Regions from separate parts of the Microbacterium sp. JZ37 genome, predicted to be linked through region 2. Evidence: predicted binding sites of a transcription regulator. Region 2 holds the regulator's gene; each other region holds the start of a gene.

Region 1 (3,908 bases), 1.4 Mb from region 2:
GCTCCTCCTCGAGACCGGCGAGACGCTCGCGCTCGCTCTCGGTGAGGCGGTTCACGGGGATCCCGGTGGCGCGGCTGATGACGGCCGCGATCTCAGGCTCGTCGACGATCGCGCGGCCGGCTCCGTCGGCCGAGGTGGCATCGGCGAGGCGCGCCTGCACGGTCGCGATCTCGTCGCGGATGCGGGAGGCCTCCTCGTAGTGCTCGGCCGACACCGCGGCGTTCTTCTCCGCCTCGAGCTCGGCGAGACGCGCGACGAGCTCCTGCGTGTCGACGGGAGCGCCCAGACGCAGCCGCACGCGGGCGCCGGCCTGGTCGATGAGGTCGATCGCCTTGTCCGGCAGCACGCGGTCGGACAGATAGCGGTCGCTCAGCTCGACGGCCGCCCGCAGCGCGTCGTCGGTGTAGGTGACACGGTGGTGCTCCTCGTACGCCGGGCGGAGCCCCTCGAGGATCGCGATCGCGTCCGCGGGCGACGGCTCGCCGACCCGCACGGGCTGGAAGCGGCGCTCGAGCGCGGCGTCCTTCTCGATCTTGCGGTACTCGGAGAGCGTCGTCGCGCCGACGAGGTGCAGGTCTCCGCGAGCGAGACGCGGCTTGAGGATGTTGCCCGCGTCCATGGCTCCCTCTCCCCCGCCGCCGGCGCCCACGAGGGTGTGGATCTCGTCGATGAAGAGGATGAGCTCGCCCTTCTGCGCGGCGACCTCCTCCATCGTCTTCGTCAGGCGCTCCTCGAAGTCGCCGCGGTAGCGCGTGCCCGCGAGCATCGCGGGGAGGTCGAGTGCGACGACCCGGCGGTTCCGCAGCTGCTCCGGAACGGCTCCCGCGACGATGGCGGACGCGAGGCCCTCGACGACGGCGGTCTTGCCGACGCCGGCCTCGCCCACGAGCACGGGGTTGTTCTTCGTCCGGCGCGAGAGGATCTCGATCGTCTGCTCGATCTCGTCGGCGCGGCCGATGACCGGGTCGAGCGCGCCGTCCCGCGCGAGCGCCGTGAGGTCGGTGCCGTACTTCTCGAGCATCGATCCGCCCGCGGTCCGCCCTGCACCCTGCTCGGGCGCGGCCTGCGGGTCCACGCTCTCGCGCGCGCCCTGGGTGAGGGCCTCCGCGGTCACGCCCGAGCGTGCGAGGATCTGCCCGGCGGGCGTGTCCTGTGCGAGCACGAGGGCGAAGAAGAGGTGCTCGGGGTCCACATAGGTCGAGCCAGACGAGCGCGCGACCTGGAACGCGTGGAACAGCGCCCGCTGCACGGCCGCCGTCACCGCGGCGGCGTCGACGTGGGCCGAGGCACCCTCGCGCGGAAGGCGCTCCTCGGCCTCCCGTGCGATCGCCTCGGGGTCTCCGCCGACGCGCGAGATCGCGTCGGCGACGGTCGGGTCGCCGACGAGCACGTGGAGGACGTGCAGCGCGTCGAGCTCGAGCTGCCCGCGACCGAGGGCGTAGCGCCCCGCCCGCTGCAGGAGTTCCTGCGTGCGCGAGCTGAGGAAGCGGCTGAGATCGATCGAGCGGCTCGCGCGAGCACGCTCGCCCTGCAGATAGCGCGCGAGGAACTCGTCGAACGAGCTCGGCCCATCCTGGGGGAAGTTGTTCTCGGGCATGTCCCGGCATCTCCTTGAAAGTTGCGTCGTTCCCTATCAAGTATGGAACTTGAGTCGGAGTCTATCAAGATCAACGCGATCCCGTGCGCGCTATTCCCGCCCGCAAGAATCTGTCGAGCGACTTGCACAATCGAACGACTATCGATAGATTTCCGCTGTGATTCAACGAACGGAGCGACCGTGAGCAGAGCGACGATCCTCATCCTGCGCGTCGTCATCGCCCTCGCCCTTGCGGGCTCGGTCGTCGTGCAGGCGTTCCTCCTCCCGCTGATCTGGGTCGACCTCGAGGGCGTGGAGACCGCATCGCGGGTCGCCTTCGTGGTCATCCTCGGGCTCGGCGTCGCGACGATGCAGGTCTTCGGGGTGTGCGTGTGGCAGCTCCTCACCAGGGTCCGGCGCGGCTCGATCTTCTCGGAGTCGTCCTTCCGCTACGTCGACGTCATCATCGGGGCGATCGCCGCGGCCGCCCTGCTCGCCTTCGCGCTCGCGATCCTCCTCGCCCCGGGCAGCGCGGCCCCGGGTCTCGTCGGCCTCGTCTGCGGTGCGTCGCTCGTCCTCGGAGGGATGGCGCTGCTCGTCGTCGTCATGAAGGCGCTGCTGCGGCAGGCGATCGCGCGCGAGCACGAGGCGCAGGCCCTGCGGGACGAGCTCGGCGAGGTGATCTGAGTGCCGATCATCGTGGACATCGACGTCATGCTCGCCCGCCGGAAGATGTCCGTCGGCGCGCTCGCCGAGCGGATCGGCATCACCCCCACCAACCTCGCCGTGCTCAAGAACGGACGCGCCAAGGCCGTCCGCTTCGCCACGCTCGACGCGCTGTGCGAGGCGCTCGAGTGCCAGCCGGGCGATCTGCTCCGCTGGGAGCCCGAGGAGTGAGCCCGCGGCGCACGGCGTTTGCTTTCATGGACGCATGAGCGAGTTCTGGGCGGGCGTGCGCACGCTGCTGGAGGGGTTCGGCTGGTGGCGGCGAGATCCGCGCGTGATGGCGGCCGCGCTCATCCCCGCCGCGATCGTCGGCGCGGCGATGGCAGCCGCGCTCATCACCCTCGGAGCGCTCCTTCCCGCGATCGCCGAGGGCCTCACCCCCTGGGCGGAGGACTGGGCCGCGATCTGGACCATCCTCGTGCGCGTGCTCATCGGCGCCGCCGTGCTCGCGGGTGGACTCGTGGTGGCGGTGACGACGTTCACCGCCCTCACCCTGCTCGTGGGCGAGCCCTTCTACGACCGGGTCTGGCGCTCGGTCGAGGCCGCGCGCACGGGCTCCGTTCCCGAGAGCGCGTACGGCTTCTGGCGATCGGTCGCAGACAGCGCGTCGCTCATCGCCCGCGGGCTCGCGATCGCCGTCGCGAGCGTCGCGCTCGGGTTCGTCCCGGTGGTCGGCGCACCGCTCGCCGCCGTCGTCGGAGCCGCGCTCTCCGGCTGGGTGCTCTCCGACGAGCTCACGGCCCGTGCGCTGTCTGCGCGAGGCATCGGGGCGCAGGAGCGACGGGCCCTGCGGCGCGGCTCCCGCGCACGGGTCGCGGGATTCGGGATGGCGACGCACGTGTGCCTGCTCGTGCCCCTGGGCGCGATCGTCGCGATGCCGGCCGCCGTCGCCGGCAGCACGCTCCTCGCGCACACGCTCCTCGAGCGGCGCTCCGCTCAGTCGTCGAGCGCGCGGGGCTGAGCCCGCCCGGCATCGCGGGCGGCGAAGAGCAGGACGGCGAGCACGATCGCGGCCGGGACCGCGAGGCCGACCGCGACGGCGACGTGCGCGTACTCCCCCGTCGCGGCGCCGATCGCGACCGCGATGATGAGCAGCTGCACGACGATCGCGCCGGATCGTCCCCAGGACAGACCCCGTGCGATGCCGCGCGCGAAGGCGCCCACGGCGAGGGCGCCGACGAGCGTGAGCAGGAGGAGGGCGATCGCGCTGGGCATCGAGGCGACATCCGCCGAGCCGAGGGCGAGCACCTGCCAGCCGGCGAGGGCGAGCACGCCCACCGCCTCGAGTCCGACGAGCACGGCAGCCGTCCGTGCGGTCGCGCTGGTGGCCATGGCTCTCCTCGCTCCCCGTGCCTCACACCGCACGCACGATCAGGGAACGGACAGAAAAAACCCTTGCCCGAGAACCTCGCGTGTATGACAATTGTTAACGGTGTGTTTCCCACAGCGTGGTGGGGCGGAACCTGCACAGGTCCGTCGCACATCCAGCGTAATCCACCCGTTTTGCCACGCTGTGCTTTCCCTGAGAAACCCCACCCCGCAAGGAGCATTCCTATGGACTGGCGCGACAAGGCCGCCTGCCTCACCGTCGACCCCGAGCTGTTCT
Region 2 (3,908 bases):
AGATCGAGATCTCCCGTGCCAGGGGCGAGGCCGTGAAGGGCCTCCTCCCCGTGCTCGACGACCTCGACCGGGCCGAGAAGCACGGCGACCTCGCCGAGGGCAGCCCGTTCTCCGCTGTCGCTGCCAAGGTGCGCGGCGTCGCCGAGCGCCTGGGCGTCGTCGCGTTCGGCGCGACCGGCGAGACGTTCGACCCGCAGCGTCACGAGGCGATCTTCCAGCAGCCGGTTCCCGGCACGACGGAGAGCACGATCCTCGAGGTCGTCGAGGTCGGCTACCTGCTGGGCGACGTCGAGCTGCGCCCCGCCAAGGTCGTCGTCGCCGTCCCGGCGGAATGACTCCCGGTCGGCCCCGCTGCGGCGGGGCCGACCGCTTTCCGGATCACGCGTAGAGCATTCGCAAGAAGAAGGTGCAGATGGCCAGTCAGGACTGGTTCGACAAGGACTTCTACAAGATCCTCGGCGTCGACAAGAACGTGAGCGACGCGGATCTGAAGAAGACCTACCGCAAGCTCGCGCGCAGGTACCACCCCGACTCGAACCCGGGCGACGCGGCTGCGGAGTCGCGGTTCAAGGAGATCAGCGAGGCGTACTCGGTGCTCTCCGACCCCGAGCAGCGCAAGGAGTACGACGAGCTGCGCGCGATGGGCTCGGGTGCGCGGTTCACCGCGCCCGGCGGCGCCGGCGGCGGGTTCGACGACGTCTTCAGCCGGTTCACGCAGCAGCGCACGGCGTCCCCGGGCGACTTCGACGACATCTTCTCGATGTTCTCCGGCGGGGGCGGAGGCTTCGGCTCCGGCCGCTTCGGGCAGTCGACGGGCGGGTACCGCGGCTTCGGCGGCCCCCAGCGCGGCGCCGACGTGCGTGCGCGCACGACGATCGACTTCACGACGGCCGCCAAGGGCGAGACCATCACGCTCCAGGGCGAGGACGGCAAGCCGTTCAAGGTCAAGATCCCCGCGGGTGTCGCGGATGGCCAGAAGATCCGCCTGCGCGGGCGCGGGCGTCCCTCGCCGGACGGAGGCGAGAGCGGCGACATCGTCGTCGAGGTCGCGGTCCGATCGCACCCCGTCTTCACGCGCGACGGCCTGAACGTCCGCGTGACCGTGCCGATCACGTTCACCGAGGCGGTGTTCGGCGCGACCATCGAGGTTCCGACGCTCGGTGGCGACCCCGTGAAGCTGCGTGTCGCCCCCGGCACGCCCTCCGGCCGCGTGCTCCGCGTCAAGGGACGCGGCATCGCGTCCAGCAAGGGCACGGGCGATCTCCTCGCCGAGGTGCAGGTGGCTGTGCCGTCGCATCTCGACGACGCCGCGCGCGAGGCGCTTCTCGCCTACCGCGAGGCCGAGCCGAAGGAGAACCCCCGCGCTGAGATGATGGCGAAGGCGAAGCAGTAGCCCGCTGCCGCCATCCGCCCCCGACACCTTCAGGAGGTGAGGACCATGCCGATCCCGGTCGACCCGGCCGACATCGACCCCGATGCGCCGATCTTCCCCATCGCGGCGGCTGCCGAGCTCGCCGCCATGCACCCGCAGACCCTGCGGCAGTACGACCGCATGGGCCTCGTCGTCCCCGGGCGCACGCGCGGCGGATCGCGGCGCTACTCGCTGCGCGACATCGACCAGTTGCGCGAGGTCGCGCGGCTGTCGTCCGAGGGTGTGCGCCTCGCCGTCATCGAACGCATCCTGCACATGGAGAACGAGGTGCAGGAGCTGCGCGGCCGTGTCCGGGAGCTCGAGCGCGAGCTGCGCGCCGAGCGCGAGCAGCGTCCGGGCGCGCGCGTGTTCGCGACGAGCGCGAACGGCGCGGTCGTGACGCTGCGTGCGGGCACCCGCGTGCGCCGTCAGACCGACGTCGTGCTCTGGCGTCCCACCGACTGACGCCCGCAGGCGCGCGCGGCCGTCAGGGCTCGATGCGCGAGTGCTCGCCGAGGCGGTGCCACGTGCGGTTGTGATAGACCAGCGCGTCGCCGGCGTCGCCCGGGTGGACGTCGCGCTCGATGTGCGACTGCAGTGCGTGGGCCGCGACGACCGTCGACGTGCCCGCATCCATCCGGTCGATGACCGCGCAGCGCACCCACGCGCGCACGCCCTCGTACACGGGCTCGCCCGTGGCCAGGCGCGTCCACGGGTGCTCCTGGGCGAAGCGGTCGACACCGCTCGCGGCGCCGAGCTTCGCCACCTCCAGATCGTGAGCGTCGAGGAAGTGCACGACGACGGTCTCGGCGCGCGAGAGAACGTCCGACGCCGACGACAGCGCCGAGATCGAGAACACCAGGAGCGGGGGCTCGGCGCTCACCGACGCGACCGAGGTCGCCGTCAGGGCGACGGGCCCGTCGCCGGCATCCGCCGTGATGACGGTGACGCCCCCGGGGTGCCCCCGGAAGAGGGCCTTGAAGTCGTCGGGCGACAGCGACGGCGCGAAGCCGTGGCGCGGGGTCTCGGCGGGTGCGTCGGCGGGCGACGCCTCAGACGCGCGCATCGGCCAGCTCCTCGCGCAGGATGGCCGCGCCCGCGCTGAGCGCGCTGAGCTTGCGCAGCGCGACCTCCCGGGGGAACGGCGCCATGCCGCAGTTCGTGCTGGGCACGAGCTTGTCCGCGTCCACATAGGCGAGCGCACGGCGGAGGGTGTCGGCGACCTCCTCGGGGGTCTCGACCGTCTCATCCGCGACGTCGATCGCGCCGAGCATGACCTTCTTGCCGCGGACGAGCTCGACGAGCTCGAGCGGGACGCGGGAGTGGTGGCACTCGAGCGAGACGATGTCGACGGCCGACCGCTGCAGAAGCGGGAACGACTCCTCGTAGTGGCGCCACTGCGAGCCGAGCGTCGCCTTCCAATCGGTGTTCGCCTTGATCCCGTAGCCGTAGCAGATGTGCACGGCGGTCTCGGCGCGCAGCCCCTCGCACGCGCGCTCGAGGGCGGCGACGCCCCAGTCCTTGACCTCGTCGAGGAAGACGTTGAAGGCGGGCTCGTCGAACTGGATGATGTCGACGCCCGCGGCCTCGAGCTCTCTGGCCTCCTGGTTGAGGATGGTCGCGAACTCCCACGCCAGCTTCTCGCGGCTCCGGTAGTGGGCGTCGTAGAGCGTGTCGACCATCGTCATCGGGCCCGGCAGCGTCCACTTGATCGGGCGGTCGGTGCTCGCACGGAGGAACGCCGCGTCGTCGACGAAGACGGGGCGCTCGCGGTGCACCGCGCCGACGACCGTCGGCACGCTCGCGTCGTAGCGGTCGCGGATGCGCACAGTCCTGCGCTGCGCGAAGTCGACGCCGTCGAGGTGCTCGATGAACGTCGTCACGAAGTGCTGGCGCGTCTGCTCCCCGTCGCCGATGATGTCGATGCCGCGGCGCGTCTGCTCCTGGACGGCGATGCGCATCGCATCCTGCTTGCCCTCGGTCAGCGCGGCGCCCTCGAGCTTCCAGGGGGACCAGAGCGTCTCCGGCTCGGCGAGCCACGACGGCTTGGGAAGGCTGCCGACGATCGAGGTCGGCAGGAGCGCGGGGGTCATGGATGGTCCTCCGGGGGTCATGCGACGAGAACGGGGTCGCCGGCGGTCCACTGCTCCAGCAGCTCGCGGTTCGGCTCGATGAAGTGCTCCTGCGCGTACTTCCCCTGCGTGACAGCGAGCTGGCTGCGCTCCTCGCGGTCGTAGGAGATCTGCGTCCGCGAGAAGTCCTGCGCGCCCAGGCTCGGGCGGTAGACGGCGGCGGCGGCCGAGTTCGCGTTGTAGATCTCGGGGCGGTAGATCTTCTGGAATGTCTCCATCGTGCTGATCGTGCTGATGAGCTGCAGGTTCGAGTAGTCGTTCAGCAGGTCGCCGCGGAAGTAGAACGCGAGCGGCGCGACGCTTCCGCGCGGCATGAAGTAGCGCACGCGGAGCCCCATCTTCCCGAAGTACTCGTCGGTCAGGGA
Region 3 (3,908 bases), 200 kb from region 2:
ACACCGGCGTGACGATCCGCAGGATGTCGTCGGGGCGCGCGTCGGTCGTGAAGTCGAGGTCGTTCGTCGTCCGCCCGAGGAGGGCGTCGCGCACGGGTCCGCCGACGACCGCGAGGCCGTGGCCCGCATCGGCGAACGCCTGCGCGAGGGTCGCGACCACGGGCGACGCCGCGAGGTCGCCGAGGCGCGCGAGACCGGCGGCCATGTTGAGCATGGCTTCCAGGGTACCGGGCGGTCGCAGGGCGGCCCCGAGACTAGCGTCCGTCGTCGAGGCCAGCGCCGGGTGCACTGGTCTCGACGACGAGCGCTAGTCTCACGGACCGGGAGGCCGGGGCCGGGCCCGGGGGCCGGGGGCGGGGTCAGGCGGGGGCGAGGAAGCCGTCGAGGACGAGCTCGCGGACGGCGGGCAGGAGCCCCGCACGCAGCGCGTCCTCGTCCGTCTCGAGCAGCTGCGCGAGCGCCGCGACGATCTGCCCCAGGGCGAGCTCCCCGTCGCACGCGCCGACGAGCGCGGCGAGCGCCGGGTCGGCCTGCGCGGAGCGCCCGAAGCCGCCGCCCTGACGCAGCTCGATCACGCTGGGGTCCGCGGCGCCGGGGAGGTGGTGACGCGACTCGGTGACGTCGGGCGCCGCCCGCAGGCGCAGGGCGAGCAGCTCGGCGTCGGGGAGCGGCGCGATGCGGTCGTGCGCCGCGAGCACCGCCGCGAGATGCGTGCCGAGCGCGCCCTCCGACGGGATCGCCTGCGTGACGCGCTCATAGCGCGCGAGCCGCGGCGCGCCATCCGCTCTCCTCAGGAGCACGTAGCCGAAGCCGATCGCCGTGACGCCTCGCTCGGAGAAGTCGTCGAGCCAGGCGTCGAGGAGTCGGTCGTGCGCGGGGCTGCCAGGGGTCGTGCCGCCGTCGCGGATCCACATCTCGGCGTAGGCGATCGGGTCGAGCTCCTCGCGCTCGATCACCCACGCCTCGAGAGCGACGTCGGACGCCTCGACCCACGCGCGCATGCGGTCGAGCCCGGGCACGCCGTCCTTCGTCTCCCAGTTCGCGAGGAACTGCGCGGTTCCGCCCGGAGCGAGGTGGCGGCCGACGCCCGCGACGACCTGCTGCACGAGCGCGTCGCCGACGAGCCCTCCGTCGCGGTACTCGTACTCGGGCACGCCCGTGACCCGCGGCGTGATGACGAACGGCGGATTCGACACGATGCGGTCGAACACCTCGCCGGCGACGGGGTCGAACAGCGACCCGGCCCGCGTCTCGATGCCCGTCGCGCCCGCGAGCGCCGCGTTCAGCCCCGCGAAGCGGAGGGCGCGCCGGGAGATGTCCGTCGCGACGACCCGGTCGGCGAAGCGACGGGCGCGCAGGGCCTGGATGCCGCACCCCGTGCCGAGGTCGAGGACCGTCCGCACGGGAGTCGGAAGCTGCAGACCGGCCAGCGTGAGGGATGCTCCGCCCGCGCCGAGCACGTGATCCTCCGCGAGCGCGCCCCCGCCCAGGGCGATCTCGTCGAGATCGCTCGCGAGCAGCCACTCGCCCGGACCGCGGTCGTCGTGGAAGGACTGGGGGCGGATGACCGCGAGCGGCGCGACCACGTCGGCGTCGACCGCGGCGAGTCCGAGTGCGACGAGCCCGCTGGCGCCGACCCGGGGGAGCGCGGCGTCGACCGCGGCGAGCGGCTGCCCGACGCCGAAGACGAGCAGCCGCGCGAGGACGGCGAGCGCGTCGTCGCGCTCGCGGATGGCCCGGAGGGCGGGGGCGCGGAGCCCGCGCCCGATCGCGTCATCGGCCTCGACTCCCCACATCGCGCGCAGCGCCTCGGATCGGAACCGCGCGGCCGAGAGGTCGGCGGCGAGGTCGCGGCACAGGGCGGGATCGGGGCGCGGGGTCACCCGACCATTCAACCGCGCGCTCGTGTCATCCGCTTCCCCGCGCCGCTCCGAGCGAGCTCGAAGGGAGCTCACAGCGCACTTTTAGCACTCTCCCCCTGAGAGTGCTAATTTGAAACATGAGTCGATGCGACTCAAGGTGATGTTGCGAACAGCGCCGAGCGAACAGAGGAGGACGATCACGATGGCGATGTTCTTCGATCCGTTCCGTGAGTTCGACCGGGTGGCCGAGCAGCTCTTCGACCGCCAGGGCCCCCGCCTCATGCCGATGGATCTCTACCGCGACGGAGACCACTACGTGCTGAGCGCCGACCTTCCCGGCATCGATCCCGGAAGCGTCGACATCGATGTCGACGGCCAGCTCCTGACCATCCGCGCGCAGCGGACGGGCCGCAGCGAAGAGGGCGTGAAGTGGATCACGCGCGAGCGGCCGACGGGCGCGTACATGCGTCAGCTGAACCTCGGCCAGGGCATCGATACCGAGCGCATCACGGCGACCTACGAGAACGGCGTGATGAGCGTGCTCATCCCGATCAGCGAGAAGGCGAAGCCGCGCAAGATCGAGGTGCAGCGCTCGGGCGACAGCAGCCAGACGCTGACGGCCCCGGAGCTCACCTCCTGATCCCCCGGATCATCCGCGCGCACAGGGAGAGGGGCAGATGCGATCGTGAACTGCTCCCTGGAAGTTGGACTGTTGAATTCAGTTCCGACTTCCAGGGAGCAGTTTCATGCATCCACGTAGTTCACTGTCCGATGACCAGCGGGAGGCGGCGGTAGCGTTGTTCGAGGTCGGGTGGGGTCCGGATGCGGTCGCCACGCGACTCGAATCGCGTCTGAATCCGGTGCGCCGGCTCTATGACCGGTGGCGGGTGCGTGAGGGTAGGACATTGCTGATGAAGCCGACGAAGGCGTCGTACTCGTTCGAACGCAAACTCGAGATCGTCACCCGGTTCCTCGCCGGCGAGACCAAGGCGGAACTGGCTCGCGAGTTCGATCTGTCGTCTCCGAAGCTGATCGAGACGTGGGCGCGGAGATACCGGAACGAGGGCGAGGACGCGCTGCGCCCCAAACGCACGGGCAGACCACCCGAACGGAACGCTGACCCGAGCGAGGCGACTGAGCTGGAGCGGTTGCGGCGGGAGAACGCGCGGCTGCAGGCGCAGGTCGCGTACTTGGGAAAATTGCGGGCCTTGATGGAGCAGCAACGACGGTCAAAGTGAACGCCGTCGTGACCCTCAAGGCAGAACACTCCCTCACCGACCTGCTCGCCGCGGCCGGGCTTGCCCGGTCGACGTTCTTCTATCACCAGGCCCGCCGCGACGCCCCGGACCCGTATGCGGAGCTGAAGGCCGCGATCACGGACGTGTTCACCGTGAACAAGGGCCGTTACGGGTATCGGCGCGTGCACCGTGTGCTGGTGCACGACGGGTGGCAGATCGATCGCAAGACCGTGCTGAAGCTGATGCGTCAGCTCGGTCTGGCCTCCACATCCCGCCGGAAACGGCGGTATGTGTCCTACCAGGGCGAGGTCGGGCAGATCGCCGAGAACATCCTGGACCGTGATTTCACGGCCGAGACGATGAATGAGAAGTGGGTCACGGATGTGACCGAGTTCCGCGTCGGCGACGAGAAGCTCTACCTGTCGCCGGTGATGGACCTCTGCAACCGGGAGATCATCGCGTACTCGACCAGCCGGTCCCCGAACCTGAACCTGACGAACAGCTCGCTGTCCGCGGCGATCGCAACACTCGAGCCCGGGCAGCACCCGCTGGTGCACTCCGACCAGGGATTCCAGTACCAGCACCGCTCCTGGCGGGCGCTGCTCGCCGACGCCGGCGCAACACAGTCGATGTCCCGCAAGGGCAACTGCTTCGACAACGCGGTCATGGAGAACTTCTTCGGCCACCTCAAGGAAGAGTGCTTCCACCACGTCCGCTACCTCAGCATCGAAGCCCTCGACACCGCACTGCACGACTACATCCGCTGGTACAACAACGACCGCATCACCGAACGACTCGAGGGCCTGAG

The links. Region 2 encodes HspR, which represses chaperone genes until heat shock. Its sites were predicted from a motif close to AAGTTGAGTCNNNNNGACTCAACTT; they were not measured.
Region 1: the regulator HspR is predicted to act here: its motif matches at 1,644-1,668, upstream of GC092_RS05185 (ATP-dependent Clp protease ATP-binding subunit).
Region 3: the regulator HspR is predicted to act here: its motif matches at 1,997-2,021, upstream of GC092_RS15980 (Hsp20/alpha crystallin family protein).

The regions. Positions count from the first base shown of each region.
Region 1 is NZ_CP045253.1:1,153,737-1,157,644, reverse strand. Features, by position in the region: gene GC092_RS05185 (ATP-dependent Clp protease ATP-binding subunit) at 1-1,597, opposite strand, end outside; gene GC092_RS05180 (DUF2975 domain-containing protein) at 1,778-2,263, shown strand; gene GC092_RS05175 (helix-turn-helix domain-containing protein) at 2,264-2,473, shown strand; gene GC092_RS05170 (EI24 domain-containing protein) at 2,508-3,263, shown strand; gene GC092_RS05165 (histidine kinase) at 3,239-3,634, opposite strand; gene GC092_RS05160 (WhiB family transcriptional regulator) at 3,857-3,908, shown strand, end outside.
Region 2 is NZ_CP045253.1:3,254,835-3,258,742, reverse strand. Features, by position in the region: gene GC092_RS15060 (nucleotide exchange factor GrpE) at 1-335, shown strand, start outside; gene GC092_RS15055 (DnaJ C-terminal domain-containing protein) at 413-1,393, shown strand; gene GC092_RS15050 (heat shock protein transcriptional repressor HspR) at 1,439-1,876, shown strand; gene GC092_RS15045 (flavin reductase family protein) at 1,899-2,477, opposite strand; gene GC092_RS15040 (methionine synthase) at 2,464-3,504, opposite strand; gene GC092_RS15035 (DUF1852 domain-containing protein) at 3,522-3,908, opposite strand, start outside.
Region 3 is NZ_CP045253.1:3,458,915-3,462,822, forward strand. Features, by position in the region: gene GC092_RS15970 (CCA tRNA nucleotidyltransferase) at 1-214, opposite strand, end outside; gene GC092_RS15975 (DUF7059 domain-containing protein) at 360-1,883, opposite strand; gene GC092_RS15980 (Hsp20/alpha crystallin family protein) at 2,065-2,502, shown strand; gene GC092_RS15985 (helix-turn-helix domain-containing protein) at 2,774-3,100, shown strand; gene GC092_RS15990 (IS3 family transposase) at 3,097-3,908, shown strand, end outside.